DNA from 3 places in the Agrobacterium sp. NPDC090283 genome. Region 1 is predicted to be linked to each of the others. Evidence: riboswitches for the same ligand, from Rfam matches in the RefSeq annotation. Region 1 holds a riboswitch; each other region holds the start of a gene.

Region 1 (3,270 bases):
GATTGCGCAGAAGCGATTGCAGCACCGCTCCGGCGAGCGCCAAAGAAGCGCCGCAACAGGCGGCAACAACCGCGCGGCTGAGGCGGTAACTCCAGACGATACCCTCATCCAGCGGCTCCAGCGGATAACCCGCATGGAAGACACGGTTGGCAATGGTTTTCGCCACGACATCAAACGGAATGGCGGTCTCGCCGATGGCCGCCCCGGCCATCAGCGCCACGAGCAACAGGGCGAGCGCGGCAAGAGCCAGCCCCGCCCTGCCGAGATGAATGGAAAGTCCGTTCACTTCGCGAGGCCGGCAGCCGAAATCGCCTCGGCCAGCGTTTCGATGCCTTCGATGGTGCGGATGGTCGGGTTCATCGCCTGCGCATCCATCTCGAACACATGACCTTCCTTGACGGCGGGCATGATGCTGGCCACGGGATCGGTGGCGAGGAACTTCAGCTTGACGGCGACATCGTCGGCAGGGAACCGGCGGCGGTCCATCTTGCCGGCGACGACGATGGACGGATTGGCCTTGGCGATGGTTTCCCAGCCGACGGTTGGCCATTCTTCATCGCTTTCGATGACGTTCTTCAGACCCAGCGCGGACATGATGTAGCCGGGGGCGCCATTGCGGCCGGCCACATAGGGATCGATATCCAGCTCGGCGCTGGAGAACCAGAAGACGGCGGAAAGCTTGCCATTGGCGGAGGCGATCTTGGCGCGGGCGGCTTCCTCACGCTTCTTCAGATCGGCAACGACCTCTTCACCGCGATCCTGCACGTTGAAGATTTTGGCGAGATCGCGGATTTCCTGGTAGATCAGGTCCATGGTGAAGACGGTGTTGCGCACGCCGTCGCCGCCACCGGAATTGTCCTTGCCAAGGCAATCGGCAGGCGAGGTATAAACGGGAATGCCAAGTTCGGCAAATTGCGCCGGCGTTCCGACAACGCCTTCCGGGCCGATCTGCCACTGGAACTGCGTCGTCACGAGGTCCGGCTTCTTGCCGACGACCGCCTCGAAGCTGGGGTCATTATCGGCCAGCCGCTCAACCTTGGCATTGGCCTCCTCGTATCCCTTCAGAACCGGGCCGATCCACAGCGCGGTGCCGACAACCTTGTCGGCGAGGCCGAGCAAATAAAGTACCTCGGTCGTGCTCTGGCCGACGGACACGGTGCGGGCGGGAGCCTGCTTGAAGGTGATCTCCTGACCGCAGCTGTTGATCGTCAGGGGATAGGTGGTTTCGGCAGCATTTGCGGCGGTGACAGGCAAAACCGAAAGCGCAGCGGCCAGAAAGCCGGCATGGACCGGCAGGCGTCTAGAATGAAACATGTGTTCTCCAGTCGACAGTAAAACTTATTCCAGAGCAGCAGGCGTCAGAACGCGCAGCAACAGCGGGACGTCTTGTACGGAGAACGGTCTTGGGACGCAAACGAATGTTATGAAATAACATTACAATCTCCTCCTCCGGGCTTCCCCGCCCGTAACGATGGTTTATATTTTAACGGCAGGTCTCCTGGCTCACGGATTTGCGTCACTCATCTGCCTTCCCGCATTCCTGAGAATACAGTGGCATGACGCCTTCAAGCGTCACGGGGATGAACGACAATCCGCTTACAGTTGCGGGGGCAGCCACGGCATTGGGTGAAAAAATCGCCCGCACCATGTTCCCTATTAATCCCTTCGCCTTTCGGCTGCAGGAACCGTCGCTTTCTCACATAAGGGGCAAGAAGCGGGGCGTCAATTGCGATAGTGCCGCACCTCAGCACAAAGACGGGCCTGCAAGGGCGAAAATCCTTGCGGAACCGGAGCCTGCCGGTTGCGGCACGCCTTTCGACATGATGGTGAGCGTTTCGATGACCACCAGCCCGGATTGCGTCAGGAAATCGGTCAGAAGACCGCTGTCCCGCACGGCATCGAGACGGACAAGCTGATCGTCGAGATCGGAAAAATGCCGCCTCACCAGCGCAATCGCATCCGCCTCGTCACCGGCAACGACCGGGCCGACAATATGGCCCCGCCCCGCTGCACGCCGCAATGCGAAGGCGGCAAGACGATCGGCCTCGAACAGGCCGTAACCCGTATTTTCCCGGAGAAGGCGTTGCAGGACGCCCCGGCGCGAAACACCGAAAGCCACCCGATCCAGATCCGCCACGGCGGATAAATGATCCTCGGACAGCGGCTCGATTCTCTGTTTTCTTCCAAGCGCCGGCATCTCGGCAGTACAACGCGCCTTGCCGCGCAGGAGATGTATTTTTTCCGTCTCCCCGGCAAAACCCAGCCGCGCAAAAAGCCGCCGCGACGCTTCCGTCGCGTTCAAACGCAGGGCGGCGTCAGGGTAGCCCGCAATGAGTTGGCCGACCAGCCATGGTGCAACGCCCTGCCCCTGCAAACGCGGGGAAACGATGACCATGCCGACCGTCGCGAAACCCTCATCATAAGGAAACAGCATTGCGGTTGCGACAACGCGGTCTATCTCGTCCAGCGCGGCAAGGCCGACGCCACATTGACGCAGGAAACACCATTCGTTCGCGTGATATCGCCATCCGACAGCCATGGACAAAGCATGCAGATGATCGGCCTCCACATCGGCGATATCCACTGTCCGCAACTCGAAACTATCGACTTTGAGCAGCTCCATGACAAACGGCTCTCATTCCCTCCGGCGCGGAACCTTGATCCCGGCATCCCAGCTCACGACATCCGAAGATAACCAGCCTCGTCAGCAGGAATTTTTTGAAAGTGCTGAAAGGACACAACAATCTACTGAAATCACGCCTATTTCAGCAGATAAACGCCGCAGGCCGCTCTAAGCTTTTCGGCGTTGAAGCGACGGAGACAGCCATGAACGCAATCGACATTCTGGAGCGTCTTGTCGGCTTCCCCTCGGTCGTAGGAACCGCCAATGGCGACATTGCCGGATGGATCGCCGATTATCTGGAAAGCCACGGCGCGAAAGTATCGCTGCTTGCCGGCCCGGAGGGCGACCGCGCCAATCTCTTCGCCAGCTTCGGCCCGACCGATGCCAGTGGATACATCCTGTCCGGCCATATGGATGTGGTGCCTGCCGGTGAGCCGGAATGGTCCTCCGATCCCTTCACGCTGAGAGCCGGAGGCGAGCGTCTTTACGGACGCGGAACCACCGACATGAAAGGGTTTCTGGCCACGGTTCTCGCCGCGGCACCGGCATTTTCACGCATGGCGCTGAAGCGGCCCGTTCATATCGCCTTTTCCTATGACGAGGAGGCGGGCTGCCGCGGCGTTCCGCATCTCATCGCCCGATTGCCG
Region 2 (3,270 bases), on a different contig from region 1:
GAACTCATCATCGGCACCTATACCGTGGTGACGCTTGCGCCGCTCATCGTCTCGGCGCTGGTGGCGACGACGGTTATAGGGATAATCGGCGGCCATGGCATCTCGATCGATATTGTCGATGCCAGCCGTGTATCGCCGGCCGATTATGTGCCTGCCATCTTTCTCGGCGTCGTGTGTGCGGCCATCGGCATCGTGCTGATGCAGGCGGTGTCCTTTATCGAAGAAACCGCACGCAAAAGCGCCATTCCGGGCTGGCTGCGTCCTGCCATCGGCGGTGTGGCGGTGGGCGGGCTTGCGCTGATTTCACCGCAGGTGCTGTCGAGCGGCCATGGCGCGCTGCATCTCAATATCGATGCCGAACTGACGATATACGGCTTGGCCGGGCTTTTCGTGCTGAAGGCGGCAGCCAGCGCCATTTCCATCGGCTCGAATTTCCGCGGTGGCCTGTTTTTCGCGTCGCTCTTCATGGGATCGCTGCTCGGAAAGATTTTCGCGCTCTGCGCACCCTATATCGGCTATGGGTCGACAGCACCTATCGTCTACGCCGTGATCGGCATGAGCGCCTTTGCCGCCGCCATCATCGGCGGCCCGCTGACGATGACGTTTCTGGCGCTGGAACTGACTGGCGACTTCCAGATCACGGCCCTGGTGTTGGCCGCCGTCATCACCACTTCGCTCGTGGTGCGCACCACCTTCGGTTACTCCTTCGCCACCTGGCGTTTTCACCTGCGGGGCGAGAGTATTCGCAGTGCCCACGATATCGGCTGGATCCGCGACCTCACAGTCGGCAAGATGATGCGTGCCGATATCCGCAAGGCCACTGTCAGCATGGGGCTTCCGGCCTTCAAGGAGAAGTTCCCGCTCGGCTCGACGCAACGGGTGATCATGACCCATGATGACGGTCGTTATGCCGGCATCGTCCTCGTGCCGGAAATCTACGCCGACCCGATGGATCGCGATCCCAGCAAGATCAGTCTCGAAACCTATCTGCAGTACAAGAACGACGTGCTGCTGCCGACCATGAACGCCCGGCAGGCGGCGGCGGCTTTCGATGCAGCGGAAAGCGAGGCGCTGGTGGTCGTCAATGACAAGATCGAAAACCGCCCGGTTGGCCTGCTGACGGAGAGCCACACGCTCAGGCGCTACAGTGAAGAGCTTGAATTGCGACGCCGGGAGGCCTCCGGTGAGCTATAAATTACTTTATGTTATTTGCTTTATATATTGATATAATTATATTTTCTATTGATCATATCTTCCTTTTGATTTTTGGTTTCCACGCGATGCCGGTGGTGGGTGCGCCAATTCGGTACCGCATCGTAAAACATGGGGTTGACCAGCAAATAAAACCATGTGTATGTAATTTTATAACGTAACAATTGATTGGACGAAGGAGACTTGCGTAGCGTGTTCACTTGCGGCGCAGGCGGTTGACAGCGGCCTGCGGCAGTGTAGGTTCGCTCCGTCATGGTTCTTCCGCCAGCCGGTGGAAGCTAAGAGGGAATCCGGTGAAGATCCGGAGCTGTCCCGCAACTGTAAGCGGTGAGCCAATCGCCCACAATGTCACTGGCAGAAATGCCGGGAAGACGGGTGAGGTGGCTTTGACCCGCAAGCCAGGAGACCTGCCTGACATATTGTAATTCCGTGGTCGGGGGGTGCCATGGGAATGATGGCTGTTTCCGGCATTGATGCCGGAGGCCTGTCATTTTCGTCGCCGCCTCGTGAATGAGGCATTGTGACAACCGAGATCCAACCAACCTATCGAGAGCCCTCTCAGCCCGACGCCGTGCTGCTTGTCGCCAAATCGGCTTTCGCGGCAGCGCCGCATCAGGACATGCAGCGTCTTGCGGCGCTGGCGGGGCAGCTGCGCGGAGCGAGAACCGTTCGCATCGCATTCACCGAGCAGGGCACGCCGTCTTTGCGCGAAGCGCTCGGCGCGCTCATCGATGAGGGTTTCGGCAATCTCCTTCTCGTGCCGCTCATGTTGCCATTGGAACCGAGCTTTCAGAACTGGCTCACCAAGAGCCTGAAACGATGGCGGGCAGCGGACCCACGCCCCTGGCCCCCGCTCTCTATAACCGCGAGCCCTACCGCAAGCAGCCTGATGACGCCCCTTATCAACGACCTCGCCCAAACGGCGAAGGAACTCGATCTTTCACCGTCGGTGCGCCCGGCAAGCGAGGGGTCGTTGGTGCCTGCGCAAAAGCGCCGCGTGCTCGTCTGTCAGGGTGCCCCGTGCAATTCAGCCGGTGCGGACGCGATCTGGGGGCATCTGCGCAACCAGCAAGAACGGCTAAAGCTCAGGGTAACGGGCGATGGCACCATGACGGCCAAATCGACCTGTCTCGGCCCCTGTAACCTTGCGCCGGTCATGCAGGTCTTTCCTGAGGGTACCTATTATGGCGGCGTCACCGAAGAGGCCGTCGATCGTATCGTTGCCGAACACCTGCTTGGTGGTCGTATCGTCGAGGACTTCGCCTATCACCCGACCGGTCGCAAACAGCGGCTGCGCAATCTTTCCGAATAGCATGAGAGGAAACATAATGCCGATAAAGAGCTTTTCGCGTCTGGCGGCAGCCGGGCTCGCGGCTTTCATCACAGGCGTGGCGGCCGATACGCTTGCCACCGAACCGTTGCGCGTTGGCGCCACTTACATCACAAGTGGCCTTGATCCCGCAAAGGGCTCCAATGGCTGGGCTCTTGTCAGTCATGGAGTGGGCCAGAACCTCTTTACCGTCGATAAGGAGGGCCGGCTTGTGCCTGACCTTGCCGAGAAAGCGGAACGCACCGGCGATTTGACCTGGACAGTGACGCTGAAACCGAACCGGACCTTTTCCGATGGTTCTGCCGTAACGGCAGCAGCCCTTGCGGCCGGATTTGAGCATACTTTCGCAACCAACAAGGCAGCGCTTGCGACAGGTGGAAAGCTTGTCTTCAAGGCAGTCGATGCACTGACGCTCGATATCACGACGGAGAAACCGGTGTCCTTCCTGCAGGCGCTGTTTGCGGAGTGGCCGCTCGTCGCCTATACGCCGGCCGCCGACGGCAGCGCTCTCTTCACCGGGCCGTATCAGATTGCAGATTTCAAGGCGGATACATCGCTGAAACTCGCGCCTAATGCTCACTTTACCGATGCGGTTTCCCGCTCTCCCGTCGATTTCCGCAGGTTCGGCGACGCGCAAAGCATGACACTTGCGCTGGAGGCGGGCGAATTGGACCTCGCCTTTGGATTGCCCTCGGAAGTCGTGAAGCGGCTGGAAACCAATCCGGCCC
Region 3 (3,270 bases), on a different contig from region 1:
GTGCGGCGGCATTCGGTTCCAAGGTCGTCATCCTCGACGAGCCGACGGCAGCACTCGGCGTTAAGGAAAGCCGGCGTGTTCTGGAGCTTATTCTCGATGTACGGTCCCGTGGCCTGCCGATCGTCCTGATCTCGCATAACATGCCGCATGTCTTCGAGGTTGCGGATCGCATCCATATTCACCGGCTGGGCAAGCGCCTGTGCGTCATCAATCCGAAGGACTATTCGATGTCGGATGCCGTCGCCTTCATGACCGGTGCCAAGGAAGCGCCGAAGGAAACGCTTGCCGCATGACGCTGAAGCTTGAAACGATCGTCGAGGATGTTCTTCGGCGGGCAGAAGGTAGATCCCGTTTTATCGTTGCCATAGCCGGTCCCCCTGGGGCCGGCAAATCCACGCTGGCGGACGCCCTTTGTGATGCTTTGCTCACGCGCGGCGAGACGGCCGCCGTTCTGCCGATGGACGGCTTCCATATGGATAACGGTATTCTTGAGGAGCGGGGGCTGCTGTCGCGAAAGGGCGCGCCCGAAACTTTCGATGTGCGCGGCTTCCTCGATATAGTGTCGGCCGTTCGTAAAGGCGGCCAGGAAGTCCTTGTCCCGGTTTTCGACCGTTCCCGCGAAATCGCCATTGCGTCCGCCCGCGCTATCGTACCGGAAACACGTTTCGTCCTTGCCGAAGGCAACTACCTGCTGCTGAACGAAGCGCCGTGGACGACGCTTTCCAGGAGCTTCGACCTCACCATCCTTGTGGGTCCCTCCGTCGCGGTGCTGGAAGAGAGGCTGCGCAACAGATGGTTGGGCTATGGTCTCGATGCCGCTCAAATCCACGCCAAACTATTCGAGAACGATCTTCCCAACGGAAAAAGGGTGATCGAAAACGCCCGTCCCGCCGATATTCGCATCGATATCTGGGAATAGATTAACGCTTTTCCGTTCTTCAGCCGCAAAGCGCATTTGCCGTTAAGCCTTTGTTGACCATGTGTTGAATCTTTTTGATCCACAGGGTGGGGCTTTTGTGTGTCTATTCATTGACGCGAAAATTTCCTCATATACTATATGTGGTGTTCGAGGTTCTTCCGATTCGCAAGGATTGGGAGCTAAGACGGGAATTCGGTGCGTAACGCCATCCTGGCGGAGCAAGGCCGAAACTGCCCCCGCAACTGTAAGCGGTGAGCATCGTTCCGATTTGGGTCACTGGGGCTGAAAGCTCCGGGAAGGCCGGGATAGATGTTGTGACCCGCAAGTCAGGAGACCTGCCTTGAGCGCAAACGTCCACGGGCGGGGTGTCCGGAGGAAGGTGTATGACGCAAATGATTTGCGTTCGCCCTTTTCTGCCCCCTCCAGAACAAGCTTCGGGGTGAAGTCATGCCAGTGCATTCTTTTGAGTTGCTACGCTCGTCGGCGTAGAGAGTGATTTTCCGCGGCTTGAAGATCGCCAGGAAAAGGAAACCCGGTTTCCGCCTGGAATGCGACGAACTCTCCAAGCTGCACGTTTTGCCTGAATGACAGATCCATCGCCACCCGATTGCGAGTGCAATCGGCAATGTTGAGCCGTGTCCTAAATCGGCTTCGAAAGGGAAATTATGACCGTCACCGTTTACAGCAAACCCGCCTGCGTCCAATGCACCGCCACGTACCGCGCCCTCGACCGCATCGGCGTTCCCTATGAGATTGTCGATATTTCCGAGGATGCTGACGCGCTCGATCACGTCCGTGGCCTTGGTTATATGCAGGTTCCCGTGGTCGTCGCCGGCGAACGCCATTGGGCGGGTTTCCGGCCTGACATGATTGGCTCGATCAGCTGAGGCGGTGGGGCGATGGGCCTGATCGTCTATTATTCCAGCCGCTCTGAAAACACCCATCGTTTCCTTCTGAAACTGGGACGGCGTTTGTTTCGCCTGCCGCTCGGCGCTGAGGATGACGTGCCTCAGGTGTCGGAGCCCTATGTGCTCGTTACCCCCACCTATGGGGGCGGCGGCACAAAAGGGGCCGTGCCGAAACCGGTTATCCGGTTCTTGAACGAGCCCTCCAACAGAAATCTCATTCGCGGCGTCATCGCGGCGGGCAACACGAATTTTGGCGCAGCTTTCGCATCCGCCGGAGATATCGTCTCGCGCAAGTGCGCAGTGCCGTTTCTCTATCGCTTCGAGCTTCTCGGCACGGAGGAAGATGTCGCCAACGTCAAACATGGATTGGAACGATTTTGGACACGCTGACCTCGAGCGCGCTGCGCAAGGACGCCAAACAGCCGGTAGCAGCAAGCCAGAAACCGCTCGATGCGGCTCTGGACTACCACGCACTGAACGCGATGCTGAACCTTTATGACGAGAACGGGAAGATCCAGCTCGACAAGGATCGCCTCGCCGCCCGGCAATATTTCCTCCAGCACGTCAACCAGAATACGGTGTTTTTCCATAACCTAAGGGAAAAACTCGATTATCTGGTGACGGAGGGATATTATGAGCAGGAGGTGCTGGATCAGTACTCCTTCAATTTCGTCCGCGACCTCTATGACGAGGCTTATGCCCGGAAATTCCGCTTCCCGACCTTTCTGGGCGCCTTCAAATATTACACCTCCTACACGCTGAAGACCTTCGACGGAAAACGTTATCTCGAGCGTTATGAGGATCGCGTCTGCATGGTGGCGCTGGCTCTCGCGCGTGGTGATGAGCAGCTTGCCCGCAATCTGGTCGATGAAATCATTTCCGGCCGCTTCCAGCCGGCAACACCGACATTTCTCAATGCCGGCAAGAAGAGCCGCGGCGAGCTGGTCTCGTGTTTTCTGCTGCGCGTGGAAGACAATATGGAAAGCATCGGCCGCTCCATCAATTCGGCGCTGCAGCTTTCCAAGCGCGGCGGCGGCGTGGCGCTCTCCTTGACCAATATTCGCGAGGCTGGCGCGCCGATCAAGCAGATCGAAAACCAGTCTTCCGGCGTCATTCCTGTCATGAAACTGCTGGAAGATTCGTTTTCCTACGCCAACCAACTGGGTGCACGCCAGGGTGCCGGCGCGGTCTATCTACATGCTCACCACCCTGACATCATGCGCTTCCTCGATACCAAGCGTGAAAATGCCGACGAAAAGATCCGTATCAAGACCCTGTCGCTCGGCGTGGTGATCCCGGACATCACCTTCGAACTCGCCCGCAATAACGAGGATATGTACCTGTTCTCGCCCTATGATGTGGAGCGGGTCTATGGTGTGCCGTTTACCGAGATTTCGGTCAGCGAAAAATACCACGAAATGGTCGCCGACAGCCGCATCCGCA

What was found. Region 1 has a riboswitch for cobalamin ahead of ACIQUH_RS04635 (ABC transporter substrate-binding protein). Riboswitches for the same ligand answer to the same signal wherever they lie in the genome.
Region 2: linked by a shared signal. The riboswitch ahead of ACIQUH_RS21115 ((2Fe-2S) ferredoxin domain-containing protein) and the one ahead of ACIQUH_RS04635 (ABC transporter substrate-binding protein) in region 1 are both predicted to bind cobalamin.
Region 3: linked by a shared signal. The riboswitch ahead of nrdH (glutaredoxin-like protein NrdH) and the one ahead of ACIQUH_RS04635 (ABC transporter substrate-binding protein) in region 1 are both predicted to bind cobalamin.

The regions. Positions count from the first base shown of each region.
Region 1 covers NZ_JBIVYG010000002.1:365,088-368,357, forward strand. The annotation lists gene ACIQUH_RS04630 (FecCD family ABC transporter permease) at 1-286, opposite strand, end outside; gene ACIQUH_RS04635 (ABC transporter substrate-binding protein) at 283-1,314, opposite strand; cobalamin riboswitch at 1,471-1,705, opposite strand; gene ACIQUH_RS04640 (GNAT family N-acetyltransferase) at 1,745-2,623, opposite strand; gene argE (acetylornithine deacetylase) at 2,827-3,270, shown strand, end outside.
Region 2 covers NZ_JBIVYG010000016.1:115,042-118,311, forward strand. The annotation lists gene ACIQUH_RS21105 (chloride channel protein) at 1-1,194, shown strand, start outside; gene ACIQUH_RS21110 (hypothetical protein) at 1,215-1,466, opposite strand; cobalamin riboswitch at 1,449-1,641, shown strand; gene ACIQUH_RS21115 ((2Fe-2S) ferredoxin domain-containing protein) at 1,733-2,524, shown strand; gene ACIQUH_RS21120 (ABC transporter substrate-binding protein) at 2,541-3,270, shown strand, end outside.
Region 3 covers NZ_JBIVYG010000008.1:25,668-28,937, forward strand. The annotation lists gene ACIQUH_RS13405 (ATP-binding cassette domain-containing protein) at 1-293, shown strand, start outside; gene ACIQUH_RS13410 (nucleoside triphosphate hydrolase) at 290-919, shown strand; cobalamin riboswitch at 1,053-1,277, shown strand; gene nrdH (glutaredoxin-like protein NrdH) at 1,585-1,806, shown strand; gene nrdI (class Ib ribonucleoside-diphosphate reductase assembly flavoprotein NrdI) at 1,819-2,217, shown strand; gene nrdE (class 1b ribonucleoside-diphosphate reductase subunit alpha) at 2,205-3,270, shown strand, end outside.